Linked DNA regions of Saccharopolyspora erythraea NRRL 2338. The protein of the gene in region 1 binds, or shares a complex with, the protein of each later gene. Links are inferred from orthologs where the notes say so. Each region holds a gene or a part of one and is shown on either strand. Other genes may lie near its edges. The genes, in order: dnaN, SACE_RS29935 and SACE_RS01245.

What was found.
Region 2: the proteins of dnaN (region 1) and SACE_RS29935 are in contact, whole or in part, in a solved structure (PDB 1OK7), measured with the Escherichia coli proteins. The link is inferred for Saccharopolyspora erythraea NRRL 2338 from one-to-one orthologs.
Region 3: the proteins of dnaN (region 1) and SACE_RS01245 are in contact, whole or in part, in a cryo-EM structure (PDB 8GIZ), measured with the Escherichia coli proteins. The link is inferred for Saccharopolyspora erythraea NRRL 2338 from one-to-one orthologs.

The regions. Positions count from the first base shown.
Region 1 is NC_009142.1:2,122-5,239, reverse strand. The notes cover bases 148-3,116. They hold dnaN (DNA polymerase III subunit beta), read right to left. Parts: upstream 2,210-3,116; coding sequence 1,085-2,209; downstream 148-1,084. Other genes in these bases: gnd (phosphogluconate dehydrogenase (NAD(+)-dependent, decarboxylating)), read right to left, coding at 148-1,019. Also shown: more of gnd, read right to left, coding at 138-147. UniProt on the Escherichia coli protein: Confers DNA tethering and processivity to DNA polymerases and other proteins. Acts as a clamp, forming a ring around DNA (a reaction catalyzed by the clamp-loading complex) which diffuses in an ATP-independent manner freely and bidirectionally along dsDNA.
Region 2 is NC_009142.1:6,984,944-6,988,063, reverse strand. The notes cover bases 150-3,120. They hold SACE_RS29935 (DNA polymerase IV), read right to left. Parts: upstream 2,314-3,120; coding sequence 985-2,313; downstream 150-984. Other genes in these bases: SACE_RS29925 (TipAS antibiotic-recognition domain-containing protein), read left to right, coding at 2,949-3,120; SACE_RS29930 (hypothetical protein), read left to right, coding at 2,473-2,715; SACE_RS29940 (hypothetical protein), read left to right, coding at 150-894. In the rest of the region: SACE_RS29945 (acetyl-CoA C-acetyltransferase), read left to right, coding at 1-27; more of SACE_RS29940, read left to right, coding at 112-149. UniProt on the Escherichia coli protein: Poorly processive, error-prone DNA polymerase involved in translesion repair and untargeted mutagenesis. Copies undamaged DNA at stalled replication forks, which arise in vivo from mismatched or misaligned primer ends.
Region 3 is NC_009142.1:285,309-288,533, forward strand. Bases 13-3,088 are described here. They hold SACE_RS01245 (DNA polymerase III subunit gamma and tau), read left to right. Parts: upstream 13-363; coding sequence 364-2,814; downstream 2,815-3,088. In the rest of the region: SACE_RS01250 (S9 family peptidase), read right to left, coding at 3,103-3,225. UniProt on the Escherichia coli protein: Part of the beta sliding clamp loading complex, which hydrolyzes ATP to load the beta clamp onto primed DNA to form the DNA replication pre-initiation complex.

The DNA.
Region 1 (3,118 bases):
GTGCCGCCCGCTTGGTGCGGTTCACCGAGCGGGCGTGACCGGAGCCGATACGACGACGGATCGATTTGTCGACAAATCGATGTGGCGTGGTGGTTCCGGTGCGCGCCCTCGCGGATGCGCACCGGAACCAGCGGCGATCAGCTCTTCTGGACGGAGTGCCCGCCGAACTGGTTGCGCAGCGCGGCGACCGCCTTCATCGCGGGCGAGTCGTCCTGCCTGGAGGCGAAGCGGGCGAACAGCGCGGCGGTGATCACCGGGGCGGGCACCGCGTTGTTGATCGCTTCCTCCACCGTCCAGCGGCCCTCGCCGGAGTCGCTGACGTAACCGCGCAGCTGCTCCAGCTCCGGGTCCTCCTCCAGCGCCCGCACCAGGAGGTCGAGCAGCCAGGACCGGACGACGGTGCCGCGGCTCCACGCCTTGATGGTCGCGGGGACGTCGGTGACGACGTCGGCGGCCGCGAGCAGCTCGAAGCCCTCGGCGTACGCCTGCATCAGGCCGTACTCGATGCCGTTGTGCACCATCTTCGCGTAGTGACCCGCGCCGACCGGCCCCGCGTGCGCGAAGCCCTCGTCGCGGGGACCCTCCGGACGCAGTGCGTCGAAGATGGGCATCGCCCGCTCGACGTCCTCGGCGTCACCGCCCGCCATCAGGCCGTAGCCGTTGTCCGCGCCCCAGACGCCGCCCGACACGCCGACGTCGACGTACTTGATGCCCTTCTCCGCCAGCAGCGCGGCGTTGGCCTGGTCGTCGGTGAACTTGGAGTTGCCGCCTTCGATCACCAGGTCGCCCGCCGAGAGCAGCCCGGCGAGCTCCTCCACGGTCTGCCGGGTCGGGTCGCCGTGCGGAACCATGATCCACACGATCCGGGGCCCGGACAGCTTCTGCACCAGGTCGGCGATCGATGCGACGTCGCTGACCTCCTGGTTCCGGTCGTAGCCGACGACCTCGTGGCCGGCGGCGCGCAGCCGCTTGCGCATGTTGAAACCCATACGGCCGAGACCGACAAGTCCGAGTTGCAACCCGATCTCCCTAGAACGATTCCGTAGTCGGTGGCGCGTGCCACCGGTTGGCACGTGCTCGCGGTTCAGCCGGGCAGGCGAACCGGCATGAGCAGGTAGAGGTAGCCCTCCGCCACCTCTCCATCTTCCCCGACCGGCTTGAGCACCGCCGGTCGGTTCGATGTGGTGAACAGCATCTGCGCGCGGTCGGACTTCAGCGCGCCCAGGCCGTCGAGCAGGTAGGCCGGGTTGAACGCGATCGTCAGGGCCTCGCCGACCAGCTCGACCGGCAGCTCCTCTTCCGCGCTGCCCTCGTCGTCGCCGCCGGCGGTCAGGCGCAGACCCGCGTCGGAGAACTCCAGCCGCACCTGGGTGCCGCGCTCGGCGACCAGCGAGACGCGCTTGATCGCCTCGACCAGCGGCGCGACGTCGACGACCGCGGTCACCGCGCTCTCCGAGGGCAGCAGCTGGCGGTACTTCGGGAACTCCGCGTCGAGCAGCCGGGTGGTGCTGCGGCGGCTGTTGCCGGAGAGGCCGAGCAGGCCGTCACCGGAGGCCAGCGAGATCTCGACCTTGTTGCCGCCGGTGCCGAGGGTCTTGGCCGAATCCGACAGCGTCTTGGCCGGCACCAGCACGGAGGTGTCCTCGATGGTGGTGCCGGGCTCCCAGGTGAACTCGCGCATCGCGAGCCGGAACCGGTCGGTGGCGACCATGGTCAGCCGGTCGGCGTTGATCTCCATCCGCACACCGGTGAGCATCGGCAGCGTGTCGTCCTTGCCCGCGGCGACCGCGACCTGCGAGACCGCCTCGCTGAACAGGTCGCCGGGCACCGAACCCGCGTGGTCGGGCATCGCGGGCAGCTCGGGGTAGTCCTCGACCGGCATCGTCGGGAGGCTGAACCGCGAACTGCCGCAGGTGATCGTCACGCGCGAGCCGTCGACGGTGATCTCGACCGGGCGGTTCGGCAGCGCCTTGGTGATGTCGGCCAGCAGCCGCCCGGAGACCAGGGTGCGGCCGGTGGAGTCGATCGAGGCGTCGATCGTGACCTGCGCCGAGACCTCGTAGTCGAAGCCCGAGATGGTCAGCGCCTCACCTGAGCTGGCGTCGAGCAGCACTCCGCCCAGCACCGGCACCGGAGGCCGCGACGGCAGGCTGCGCGCCACCCAGGCGACGGCGTCGGCGAGACCGTCACGTTCCACGCGGATCTTCATGGGTGTCCTTTCGGTTTCAGCCGTGGCTCGGCTGCCGGAGAACTGTGGTCGAGCCTGGGCACTTCGGGGTCGAACCGCTTCGGGCGCGGACGCCGGCGGAGCGGTCCCGCGCGACTGCGGCGAGCACGAAGAGCGGCTACCGGCCTTCGCGGGAGTTCCACCGTAGAGCGTTCGCGGTGAACGCCGCATCCGGGTCGGGGCACTCCGCGGGAGCCGTCCACCCCGTCACCGCGAGTTGTCCACTTGTCCACCGCCCCTTCTCTTCTTTTCTTTTTTCTTTCAAGAGAAGAAAGGAGCGCAGTAGTAATAGGGGCTGTGGGTTGTGGGGACAGCCGCTGTTTGTGCTGGTGGTGCGGCGGGTCGGACTGTGGATGAACACTGGGTGTAACCGGTGGATGGTTCCTTCGGGTGGTGGACAACTTCGGCGCCCCCCAGGTCCATCCACAGCCATCCACAGTTGTCCACACCCCATCCACAGCTCGGGCCCTAGTTGTACCCATCCCCTGCGGATTTTCCCCATCTCCACCGATCGGGGTGTGGGTGGATCTGTGGGTTTCCTGTGATCAACTGCCCGGAGCCTGTGGGTCGGCTGTGCACAGCCTGTGGGTGGATTGGGGAGAACTCCAGGTCAGGTCTGGGGATGGGTCGACTGTGGACAGCCGGCGTCGCGGCGGGTTTTTCTGGCGCGGGGGTGAGGCGAAGGACACCCGGGGGCCCAGAAAAGAACCAGTGCCCTGGAAGCGTTTCCGTGTACTCGGTGGCGTTACCGCGGGACCCGCAGTAGTCGAATCCCGAGTCTCGGCGGTGCCGGCGGATGCTGTGGAACTTTTCTGATGGACCGGTGGGGTCGCGCGCGGGTGGCTCAACAGAAAGATCTGACGTCCGCAGCCGGGGTCATCGGGACCGCCG
Region 2 (3,120 bases), 7.0 Mb from region 1 along the record:
CTCGTCGTGCGCGTGCCTCGGAGCTGACCGGACTCGGGGAAACCCTGACCGAACCCGGAAATCCGGGTAGGAACATGATCAACTGGACGGGTCGCCGCTACCCTGGGGGCCATGAAGTGGCTTCCAGGCGGATGGCAGCGGGCCGACTCGGCGAACGACGCGCGCAAGACGGTGCCTCGGGGCGAGGTCGGTGACCGGGGCACCGCGCGCTACACCTCCGAGCAGTCCGCGCGGGGTGAGGACCGGACCGTCCGCGCGCAGCCGCCGCACTCCGCGCCACCGCCGGGCCGGGCGGTGCCGGTGGTGCTGGGCGCCGACGCGCAGGACGTCGACGTCAGCGCGAGCAGCTTCCGCACGCTGCTGATCGGTGGCGGCATCAGCGGTCTGCTCACCGTGCTGTGCGCGGCGACGCTGGCCAACAAGGGCTCCACGGTCGGCATGTGGATCTGGCAGCTCGTGTTCGGCGTGATCTTCCTGTGGTTCGCCACCTCGTCGCGGGGCATGCTCAGCAGCCGGGGTTTCCTGTTCGACCGCGGCGGTTTCTACGCCCGCACGCGCGGTGAGGTCGTGGGCGTGTCGTGGGACGAGATCGCGGCCGTGGGCGTGGGCACCCTGCCGTGGATCCAGCACAACCGGCCGGTGCCGCCGGACCGCAGGGTGGCGCTGGAGTTCTACCCGGCCGACGCCGGCTTCGCCGCCCGGCACCCGGAGTTCGACCGCTGGCGGATCGAGGAGCCGCCGTCGATGCCCGGCCTGCCCGGCGAGCGGTACCGCTTCCACCTGCCGCCGTTCAGCAAGCTGGCGCGTTCGGTCGAGCACGCCGTGCAGACGGTGGCGCCGCGCAAGTGGGTCGGGCACTACAAGCGCGAGCTGCCCGCGCCGACGGCAACCTGACCGGGGCCGCTTGCGAAGCGGTGCGGGCTGAGTCCCGCACCGCAGCGGCTGAAACACCTTCTCGGCGGCCGTCGAGGCGCGGCGCGCTCCTCAGTCCGACTGCCAACCGAGGCTGTCGAGCGGGTCGCCCGGGTGGAGCAGCGGTTCGTCCGAGGCGAACGTGCGCGCCACGCCGCGACCGGTGGTCGCGGTCTCGAACCGCACCGTGACCCGTCCCAGCCCGGCTCCCTGCACCCAGCCGTGCCCGTGCTCGTCGTGCCGGACGTCGTCGCCCGCCCGCCAACCCCGCGCCGTCGGCGCGGCCTCGGGTACCTGGGTGTGCTCGACCGACTGGGTGCTGACCACGACCTCGGCACCGGGGCTCTCGAAAAGCGCCTCCTGCTCGGAGTTCGCCAGGCCGGAGTAGGAGACCCCGACCAGCCGGATCGGGGTGCCGGGCGGCACCGCGACCGAGGTCAGCCTGCGCGCGGCAGCCGCGAGCGTCGCGGCGTCGCTGGTGGCGCTCGCGAACGTCTCGGCGCGGCTGATGGTGGTGAAGTCGGAGTCGCGCACCTTCACGGTCACCGTCTTGGCGGCGCGGCCGGAGGAGACCAGCCTGCGGTGCGCGTTGTCGGCCATCCCGGCGACCTCGGCCAGCAGCCGCCCCTGGTCGGTGATGTCGACGTCGAACGTCGTCTCGGCGCTGACCTGCTTGGCCTCCGCGCGCTCCTCCACGGGGTGGTCGTCGATGCCGTGGGCGAGCCGGTGCAGCTCGGTGCCGTGCGCCTGGCCGAGCAGGGAAGTGACGTCGCCCAGGTGCAGCGCGGCGAGTTCGCCGATGGTGTGCACGCCGATCCGGTGCAGCTTCCCCTCGGTGACCGGCCCGATGCCCCACAGCTTCCGCACCGGTAGCGCGGACAGCAGCTCGATCTCCTCCTGCGGCGGCACCACCAGCGCGCCGTCGGGTTTGGCCAGGCCGGAGGCGATCTTGGCGAGCTGTTTGCCGGAGCCGGCGCCGATCGACGCGGTCACCCCGGTCTCGCGCCGCACCCGCTCCCGCAGCCGGGCCGCGAAGCGCTCGACGGTCGCGGGCTCGGCACCGGCCAGCTCCGCGGGCTCCATGAACGCCTCGTCGATCGACACCTGCTGCACCACCTCGGAGACGTCGCGAACGATGCCCAGCACGCGCTCGCTGACCGCCGAGTAGACCCGGAACCGCGGCGGCAGCACCACCGCCACCGGGCAGAGCCGCCGGGCCTCGGCCATCGGCATCGCCGACCGAGCGCCGTAGGTGCGGGCCTCGTAGCTGGCGCCGGCGACCGTGCCGCGCGGCCCGAGGCCGCCGACGAGCACGGGCCGCCCGCGGACGGTCGGCCGGGTGAGCTGCTCCACGGACGCGAAGAACGCGTCCATGTCCATGTGCAGCACCCACCTCCGCATGACTCCATTGAACGGTGTGCGACCGACATCGCAGGAGCCGGTACGGCGGACCGGCGGGTCCGCTGAACGCGAATCGGATGGCTGGTCCGCCGGTAGGATGGTGCTTCCGGAGGATGGTGTCTCCGGTCAGCGATCGCCGATCCGACGGAGATGGTCTCCATGGGCTTTGTCGGTGCACTCTTCCCCGGCCGCAAGCTCAGGCACGAGGGCGACCAGGGCGCACCCGGGCGCGAGCACGACCCGGGCGGGCCGCTGGACCTCGACCGCGGTGTGGTCTTCCTCGCACCGCCGAACCAGGACGCCGCGCAGCCTTCCGAGCAGGCGTCGACCGGCGCCGAAGAGGACGACGTGGCTGCCGACACCCGTGACGACAGCGGCGAAGACGGGCCCGTCCCGGACTGAGGCGGAGCACTCGGGCTCTTCCGCGTCTCGCCCGCTGATCTGCCCCGGGCAGGTTGGCTGACGGGTCATCACAGCCGGGACTCGGATCGGGCAAGCCGGCGTCGATGCGCGTTCCGCTCCGTTACTGTTCCCCGGAACAGGTGGCCACCGAAGTTGGAGCGCGCGTGGTGTGCGTCACCGCGCGTGTCCGATTTCGGTGGCCTCGCCGCGTGTGGAACGGAGGAGCGGACGTCGTGCAGCCGCAGGAGTCGTACCCGGGGTCCGGCCTGGACCAGGCCGAAGCGGTGGAGGACGGCACCGCGCTGATCGGTCACATGACGCCGCAGCCGACCCGGGTGGTCGGCGGCAGGCCGCAGGAGCCGACGCCCGAGCAGATCGGGCGCGACTGGAACCGCATCAGCGCCC
Region 3 (3,225 bases), 280 kb from region 1 along the record:
GGAGCGCATCGCGCCCGGGGCTCCGTCGCGTTCAGGGGCGGGTTCTGCGTTCGGGGTCGCGGTCCGCGGCGCTCGCGTGCCGTGAGGGCGGCTGACGGTGTTTTGGCTGCTGCGGCGCAGGTTCCCGGCTGCTGGAGCGCTTCGCCGGACCGGGCGGCGGGGCCTTCGTGAAGCCGTGGGGGCGGCGGGTTACACTTAACGCGGACCTCGTGCGGCGTCCATCCTGTGAACTCCCCCAGGGCCGGAAGGCAGCAAGGGTAAGCGGGCTCTGGCGGGTGCACGGGGTCCCCTTACTTTCCTGGGCCGGGTCACCGGGCTCGTCCCTCGACAGCACTGTCGGCACCACCGCGTAGGGTCTCGACCGTGGCGCTCGCCCTTTACCGCAAGTACCGGCCGGCGACCTTCGCTGAGGTCGTCGGGCAGGAACACGTCACCGAACCGCTGCGGACCGCGCTCGCGTCCGGGCGCATCAACCACGCATACCTGTTCTCCGGCCCGCGCGGCTGCGGCAAGACCTCCAGCGCACGCATCCTCGCCCGCTCGCTGAACTGCGCGCAGGGCCCGACCGCCGACCCGTGCGGCGAGTGCGACTCGTGCGTGGCGCTCGCGCCGGAGGGCGGCGGCAGCGTCGACGTCGTCGAGCTGGACGCGGCCAGCCACGGTGGTGTGGACGACACCCGCGAGCTGCGCGACCGCGCGTTCTTCGCGCCGGCCCAGTCGCGGTACCGGATCTTCATCATCGACGAGGCCCACATGGTCACCACGCAGGGCTTCAACGCCCTGCTGAAGATCGTCGAGGAACCGCCGGAGCACCTGATCTTCGTCTTCGCCACGACGGAGCCGGACAAGGTGCTCACCACCATCAGGTCCCGGACGCACCACTACCCGTTCCGGCTGATGCCGCCCGGCGTCATGCGCGAGCTGCTGGAACGGATCTGCGACCAGGAGAGCGTGCGCGTCGAGCCCGCCGTGTACCCGCTGGTGCTGCGCGCGGGCGGAGGCTCCGCGCGCGACACCCTCAGCGTCCTGGACCAGCTGCTGGCCGGCGCGGGCGAGGAGGGCGTCACCTACGAGCGCGCCGTCGCGCTGCTCGGGGTCACCGACGTCGCGCTGATCGACGACATGGTCGACGCGATGGCCGCCGCCGACGGCGCGGCGGTCTACGGCACCGTGGACCGGCTGGTGGAGGCCGGGCACGACCCGCGCCGCTTCGCCTCCGACCTGCTCGACCGGTTGCGCGACCTGGTGCTGCTGAACGCGGTCCCCGACGCCGACCAGCGCGGGCTCATCCAGGCGTCGGGCGACGAGCTGACCAAGATGCAGCAGCAGGCCGAGCAGCTCGGAGCGGCGACCCTGTCGCGCTTCGCCGAGATCGTGCACACCGGCCTGGCCGACATGCGCGGTGCCACCGCGCCCCGGCTGCTGCTCGAGCTGCTCTGCGCCCGGATGATGCTGCCGACGGTGTCGGACTCCGAGGTCGCGCTGCTGCAACGGCTCGAGCGGGTCGAGCGCCGGATGACCATAGCGCCGGAGGGCGGCGCGGCCGAAGCGCCCGCCGGCCAGCCCGCGGACCAGGACGCCGGGGGACGACCGCGGCGGGTCTTCCAGCGTCCGCACGAGCGTGCGGCGCAGGCAGCGGAGCAGCCGACCCAGGCCGGCCAGGGCGCTCAGGACGGCCAGGCCGGTCAGGGGTCTCAGGCCGGTCAGGACTCCCGAGCTGGTCAGGACTCCCGGGTTGGTCAGGGTGAACAGCCTTCCCAGGCCGGCAGGCAGGCGGCTTCGGACGCGCAGCCAGGGTCTCCGGGCGGGCAGCCCGGCCCTTCGGCCGCACAGCCCGGCCCTTCGGCCGCGGCCGGGCAGCAGTCTCCCGCCGGGCAACCGACGCCGGAGGCGTCGGCCCGGCCCGCCGGCGCGGAAGCTCCGGCTCCGGCGCAGCCGGAGCGCCCCGCGGCGGCGGAGCCGCCGGGGCGGCCCGCGCAGCGGGCGCCGCAGGCGCGCCCCGGCGCGCCGGACGCGGCGGCGCGGGATGCCGCTGCGCAGCAGCGGCCCGCGGCGGAGCAGCAGGCCGCGCAGGCCGGGGCGAGCGCGGGAGCGCACGCGGGGCGGGACACCGCCGACGTGCGGAGGCTGTGGACCGAGGTGCTGCGGGCGGTCGCCGAGCGCAACCGGCCGACGCAGGCGCTGCTGCTCAACGCCACCGTGCAGGACATCCAGAGCGGCACGCTGGTGCTGTCGATGCCGACGTCGGGCCTGGTCAAGCAGTTCGCGCAGCAGCGGAGGCTGGACTTCGTCAAGGACGCGCTGCGCGCGGTCCTCGGCGGCGAGTGGGAGATCCGCTGCGTCGAGGCCGGGGCAGCGCCGCCGGCCGCGCCGAGCCGGCCCGCCCAGCCGCCCCGCCAGGCCCCGCAGCGCCCGGCCGAGGAAGCCCCGCAGCGCAAGCCGTCGGCGGACTGGTCGGCGAACAAGCCGAACCCCCAGCAGGGGCAGGGCGGCAAGCCGGAGAACTCGCAGGCGCAGCGCAACGCGTCGCAGGGCAGGCAGGCCGGCAACGGTCGCCGGGCGCCGGCCGACGACATCCCGCCGCCGCCCGAGCCGCCGGACGAGGAGCCCCCGCCGGAGGACTACGTCCCGCCGTCGCGGCCCGCCCGCCAGGCCCCGCCGCCTCCTCCGCCGGTCGATGAGGAGGAGGACGAGGAGGCCATGATGGCCGACTCGACCCCGGCCGACGAGGTGATGGCCTCGCGGCCCGATCCGGAGGAAGCCGCCGTCGAGCTGTTCGCCAGCGAGCTCGGCGCCCGCCGCATCGACGACTGAGCCAAGGCCGAACGACGGCTCGGGTCGGGCCTGTTGACGGTTGGGGCTGGCCTATCGATGGCTGGGGACCGGCCCATCGACAGTTGGGCCCGGACTATCGATCGGCCGGGGCCGGGCCCGTTGCGAGCGGTCCAGGCCGGTCACCGAGGTCATCGACGACCAGTGCGTGGAGCGCGACCGCCTGACGGCGCTGATCGACGACCTCGTCGAGTCCCGCCGCGGCCTGGACGAGCTGATCGACCAGACACGCGCCGACGCCGCAACCGCCTGACCGGCGGGCGCGGGCGGCTACCGGCGGAGGTGGCGCAGCAGGAAGGCGAGCGCGCGCGGGTAGGCGTCGAGGCGGTTGACCCGCTTGGCAAGGCCGTGGCCCTCGTCGGCGTAGACCAGCAGCTCGCACTCGATTCCCTT